DNA from 2 places in the Lactobacillus sp. ESL0237 genome. Region 2 is predicted to be linked to the other one. Evidence: predicted binding sites of a transcription regulator. Region 2 holds the regulator's gene; the other holds the start of a gene.
What was found. The regulator LexA, encoded in region 2, represses DNA repair genes until DNA is damaged. The targets are predictions, from matches to a motif close to CNAACANNTGTTNG.

Region 1 (3,218 bases), on a different contig from region 2:
TTCAGCCCCAATGCAGCACCAAGCATTGTATCGTCATGATGCTGACATCCAAGCGGTTGCCTATGATGGGGGTGAATTGACTGCTAATTTACATCTAGCTCCAATTAAAAATGCAAAAAGGGCCAATCAGACAGTGCGGAGTGAGGCGAAAAGAAGGTGGGATCAAACATATCTTCCCACTTATGGCTTTGCCAATAATTATGCCTTTATGGTAAAAAAAAGTGCACAAAAAAAATATAATTTATATAAAATTTCTGACTTAAAACAATGGCAAAATAAATTTTCATTTGGAGTTGCTTCGGAATGGATTAATGCACCAGGAGTTGGTTATAGGCAGTTTAAGCAAGCGTATCATATGGCTTTTACCAAAATTGAGCCAATGAATATTGGTCTGGTTTATTCCGCCCTAAAAAGTGGTAAAGTGAATGTGATTTTAGGTTATTCTACGGATGGGCGAATTGATAGCTATCGATTAAAATTATTAAAGGATAATAAGCATTTTTTTCCGCCATATAATTGCGGCATGTTAATTAATAATTATTTATTACGTAATCACCCCGACCTTAAGCCTCTTTTGATGAGATTAGTGGGGAATATTAGTATTCATGACATACGAAGAATGAATTTTGAAGTAGATGATAGATTACTAGAACCCTCTACCGTGGCTCATCAATTTTTGGTAAAACATAATTTTTTTAGGGGTAAAAATAATGGCTAATTTAACTTTATGGCAACAATTTATTTATTATTATCAACATAATGGCAATTATATACTTAGTCAATTTAATCGTACTTTTTTAATGTCAGTTTATGGTGTATTGTTTGCAGCAATTATTGGTATTCCGCTGGGAATTGTGATTGCTCGTAATACACATTTGGGAAGTTTTGTGCTTGAATTTGCTAATTTCATTCAGACAATCCCCTCACTTGCTCTTTTGTCAATCGTAATGATTGGAATGGGTTTAGGAGTAAAAACAGTTGTTTTTACTGTTACGCTATATTCATTGTTACCAATTATTAAAAATACATATACTGGCATGTGCAGTGTTGATAAAAATATTATTGATTCAGGTAAAGGTATGGGAATGACTAAGCTGCAATTACTTTATTTGGTTCGGTTACCTTTATCAATTTCAGTAATTGTAGCTGGTTTAAAAAATGCTTTAGTAGTAGCAATTGGAATTACTTCAATTGGTTCTTTTGTTGGTGCCGGCGGATTAGGCGATATTATTATTCGCGGTACTAATGCAACTAGCGGCAACGCAATAATTTTAGCTGGGGCGTTTCCCACTGCATTAATGGCAGTATTAGTTGATCTATTGCTTAACTTGGTCCAAAATTGGGTACAACCTAAAGGATTAAAAAAATAAATCAAAAAATATGGGTTATTTTTGCATATATATTAGTAGGGCTTAAGCTTATTTAAACATTTGTTCGCTATATTTCTTGCAAATATATCTTCAAGCAACGTATAATTAATGAGTATAAACTGGTGATTATTATTTTAGAGGAGGAAAAGTCTTGCCCAAAGATGAAAAGCAGGCAGCATTGGAAAATGCGCTTAAAAAAATAGAAAAGAACTTCGGTAAGGGCGCTGTTATGCGCATGGGCGATAAAGCAGATACTAAAATTTCAACGATTCCATCTGGTTCACTTGCACTTGACTCAGCTTTAGGGGTCGGGGGCTATCCACGGGGAAGAATTGTTGAAATTTATGGTCCTGAATCTTCTGGTAAGACCACGGTTGCTTTACATGCTGTAGCTGAAGTACAAAAGCGTGGTGGTACGGCTGCTTACATTGATGCTGAAAATGCAATGGATCCAGCATATGCAGAAGCCTTAGGGGTTGATGTGGATTCACTCATTTTATCGCAGCCTAATACTGGTGAAGAAGGATTACAAATTGCGGATACACTAATTACAAGTGGTGCAATTGATATTTTAATTGTCGACTCTGTAGCTGCTCTAGTTCCCCAAGCTGAAATTGACGGAGAAATGGGTGATAGTCATGTGGGGTTACAAGCACGTTTAATGAGTCAGGCTTTGCGTAAGCTTTCTGGAAATATTAACAAGACAAAGACAATTGCCATTTTTATTAATCAAATTAGAGAAAAAGTTGGCATTATGTTTGGTAATCCGGAAACGACTCCAGGTGGGCGCGCACTTAAGTTTTATGCGACAATCCGTTTAGAAATTAGACGTGCAGAAAAAATTAAGCAGACTGGTGGCGAAATAACGGGAAATCGTGTCAAAATTAAAGTTGTTAAAAACAAAGTTGCACCGCCTTTTAAAGTTGCGGAAGTAGATATGATGTATGGCAAAGGTATTTCCCAAAGTGGTGAATTGCTAGATATGGCAGCTGATAAAGATATTATTGCGAAAGCTGGCTCTTGGTATTCATACAAAGATGAACGTATTGGTCAGGGGCGTGAAAATGCAAAGCAATATTTAGAAGATCATCCAGAAATATACGCTGAAGTTCAAAAGGAAGTTCGTCATATTTATGGTATTGATGAAGAAGCCATTTCTGAACGTGAAGATCCAGAAAATGCTAAAGCTAAAAAAGCTAAGGCAACCAAACCAGAAACTAAAACGACTTCTGCTGAAAAAGAAGTAGATGACAAAAGTAACTAGAATTGAAGAAATTAACCTTGATCTATAAATTTTGGTCAAGGTTTTTTTTAGTTGATTGACATAAGTGATTAGGTTATTTATCATTAAGTTTGTGTGAATAATCTAAAAATAAAAAAAGGCGATAGTAATCATGATAAAAACAATTTTGGTTCCCATCGCGATTGCTATTATTTCAATTTTACTAGGTTTAATTATTGGCTATTATTTCAGAAAAAATATTTGGGAAAAGAAAGCTCAAAATGCCAAAAAGAATGCTGATAATATTTTAGCTGAAGCAAAGTCTCAAGTGGCAGCTACCCAAGCTGAAATAAGTTTTCAAAAGCAAGCTGCTGAAACTTTAAAGCAGAGTGCACTAAATATTAAAAAAGAAAAAATTCTTGAAGCGCAAGAGCAAATTCAAACTTATCGACAAAAGGTTGAAGATGAATTAAATGTTAAGCGCGATTTGGTTGCACGCGATACTAATCGTTTAAAGCAACAAGAAGATACTTTTGAACATAAAAACTCTTTATTGACGGAAAAGGAAGCCGAATTAACTGAAAAAGAAAATCACTTTCGTAAGCAAGAACTAGAGCTAAAGAAAA
Region 2 (3,218 bases):
TTCCGCTGGCGGAAGTAACGTTAATGAATGCCGAAGAAGGAGAAAAACAATGGATCCATTAATTCAAGAATTAACTAAAGAGCAATTACGTGATGATATTCCTGATTTTCGTGCAGGTGACACTATCCGTGTTCATGTACGTGTTGTTGAAGGTAGTCATGAACGTATTCAGATGTTTGAAGGCGTTGTAATTAAGCGTAAAGGCGCTGGTATTGCAGCTGCTTACACTGTTCGTAAGATTGCTTCTGGTGTTGGTGTTGAACGTACCTTCCCAGTTAATGATCCACGTGTGGCTAAAGTTGAAGTATTGCGTCATGGTCGTGTACGTCGTGCTAAGCTTTACTACTTACGTGAACGTCATGGTAAGTCTGCAAGAATTGCTGAGAAGCGTCGTTAATCAAATAAAAAGTAGAACTATCTTTTTAATAAGGACAGTTCTATTTTTTTATGTTAAAATACCAGCAATCTTATTTTAGCTAGGAGGTTTTAAAGTGCAACGGCCTTTTTTATTAGATTTTGACGCAAATCGAAACGCAGTATTAGAGCCAGACCATGAAAGAAGTAAAGTGAATTATCACTTTCACCGAAAATTGTTATTTGCATTTATTACAAATGATGCAATAAAACGATTTTTAATAGTATATCCGCATCGTTTAATAGGACAATTTGATTGCTTTGAAGGTAAAACCCCCATTTATGAAGTTGAAATTGGTCAAGAGAAAATCACATTTTGTCAAGCCAAACTTGGTGCTGCAGCTGCCACTGAATTACTTGATTGGCTAATTAGTTATGGGGTTAAGCAAATATTAACGATTGGCTCGGCTGGAACATTGGTTGACCTGCCAGAAGGTTATTTTTTATTACCAACTAAGGCAATTAGAGATGAAGGTACTTCATTTCATTATATAAAAGCCAGCAACTTTGTTGACTTAAACTCAGCTTATTTAAGCCGAATTGAATTTTTAATGAAACGAAATGGTTTAAAAGCTAAGAAAGTTTTAACCTGGACAACTGATGGTTTTTTCAGAGAAACTGCTCAAAAAGTTCAACAATTTAGAAAACTTGGTGCTGCTTGTGTTGAAATGGAGTGTGCAGCCATGGCTGCATGTGCACAATTTCGCCGAGTTGATTTTGCGCAAATCTTATTTACGGCAGATTCATTAAGTAATATTGAATGTCACAATGATAGGGGCTGGGGGCTGGATACTCATGAAACCGCCCTCACCTTAGCGGCTAAAATAATTGCTGAAGTTTAAACATACTTTGTGAAAAATATGGTTGTGAAACCTATATGAAACATTGACGTATTTCACAAAATAAAATAAATAAGTTGATATTAAAGCATTTATCAAAAAAATAACGCCAAAACTTTGTGAATGGAATAAATCTAATAGATGTGGAAAATTAGCATTGCTTTTTGTTATCGGACTTTTTTATAAAAAAACTACAAATATCAATTTAATTGCAGTTAGATATTTGTAGTTAAAAGTTATTAATCAGGCTTTTTTAGCCAATTTAGAAAATGTTATTGCGATAAAGTCCAACCACTTTACCTAATATTTGCACTTTATCTAAAATAATTGGTGCCATATTGTCATTTTCAGGTTGAAGACGATAATGATCTTTTTCTTTATAAAAGCGTTTAACGGTTGCTTCATTTTCATCGGTCATAGCAACTACTATTTCACCATTAATTGCTGAACTTTGCTTGCGAACAATAACATTGTCACCGTTTAAAATGCCAGCATTAATCATACTTTCACCATGAATTTTTAGCATAAATAGGTTATCTGAATCATTAGCCAAATCTGGCGGAAGAGGAAAATAATCTTCGATATCTTCAACTGCTAAAATTGGTTCACCAGCGGTTACCACACCAACTATTGGAATTTCAGTAGCTTTAATGCCCAAAACTTTTTTGCCTTGAGCGGTTACTTCTAAGGCACGTGGTTTAGTAGCATCTTTAAGCAGAAGTCCTTTTCGTTCAAGTCGTGTTAAGTGACCATGAACAGTTGAAGTAGATGATAGTCCTACTTCATGGCAAATTTCGCGCACAGTAGGTGGGAAGCCACGCTTTTGTACAGTATCATAGATATATTGGAGAATTTGCAGTTGTTTAGGATTTTGCTTGGTAGTCATAAATACGCTCCTATAGTAATGACAATTATCTTAAGTTAAGTTTATTTTAGCAGATATTATAGCTATATGCAAACAAACGTTCTAAAAGCTTAGACTTTTTTTATAGTTAAAAATAAGGTAGACTTTTTTATTGAGAGGTGCAAAGAATGACAAAAGACAAAGAAAAAAAGATGGTTGACCGAATCAATGAACTTTATCATAAGAAAAAGGCTGAGGGTCTAACTGCTGAGGAAGAAAAAGAACGAGAAAAATTACACCAAGAATTTATCAAAAACTTTCGGGCCAGTTTTAAGCAAGATGTTGAAAATTTGGTAATACTTGATAAAGATGGTAAAGAAATTACTTCTGAAAAAGCTAAAGCGATTCAACGGAAAAAAGGTTTAAGAAAAAATTAACTTTAGCCTTTAATTTTAAATGATTTTTAGGTAAGATATATTTATTGGACAAATTGAGGTGACTGTTTTATGAATTTAGGGTTAGAAATTTTTTTAATTATTATTGCACTACTAATTGGTCTTGTAGGAGGCTTCTATGGTGCAAGAACTTATATGAAGAAATATTTTAAAGATAATCCACCAATCAGTGAAGATATGATTGTTGCCATGATGTCACAAATGGGACAGAAACCTTCGGCTAAGAAGGTCAACCAAGTAATGAACATGATGAAACATCAAAAATAAATAATTTTACTAGATTGAAAAAGACGGGGTTTATCTCCGTCTTTTTGTATAAATAAAGTTAGGTGAATAATGAGTATATTTTATAAATTAAGTTGGTTCTTTAAACAGGAGAAAAAAAGGTATCTCATCGGTATCACATTTTTAATACTAACATCTTTTGTCAATTTAGTCCCACCACGTATTTTAGGCTTAATGGCTGATCAATTAAATCAAGGACATATTTCTTGGAGTGAATATACCTTACTGATTTTGACAATTATTATTGCTGCTTTATTATTATATAGTTTTCGCTACTTTTGGCGAAAGCAAATCTGGGGTGGTGCTGCAGAACTCGAGTTACAATTACGGTCAAAGCTATTTCGTCATTTTATGGAAATGGATCGGACTTTTTATCAAAGA

Region 1: the regulator LexA is predicted to act here: its motif matches at 1,424-1,437, upstream of recA (recombinase RecA).

Annotation. Positions count from the first base shown of each region.
Region 1 is NZ_REHE01000006.1:148,631-151,848, forward strand. It holds gene F5ESL0237_RS02350 (glycine betaine ABC transporter substrate-binding protein) at 1-718, shown strand, start outside; gene F5ESL0237_RS02355 (ABC transporter permease) at 711-1,370, shown strand; gene recA (recombinase RecA) at 1,522-2,634, shown strand; gene rny (ribonuclease Y) at 2,765-3,218, shown strand, end outside.
Region 2 is NZ_REHE01000008.1:66,074-69,291, reverse strand. It holds gene rplS (50S ribosomal protein L19) at 50-397, shown strand; gene F5ESL0237_RS04355 (nucleoside phosphorylase) at 492-1,256, shown strand; gene lexA (transcriptional repressor LexA) at 1,516-2,139, opposite strand; gene F5ESL0237_RS04345 (DUF896 domain-containing protein) at 2,286-2,534, shown strand; gene F5ESL0237_RS04340 (YneF family protein) at 2,604-2,819, shown strand; gene F5ESL0237_RS04335 (ABC transporter ATP-binding protein) at 2,889-3,218, shown strand, end outside.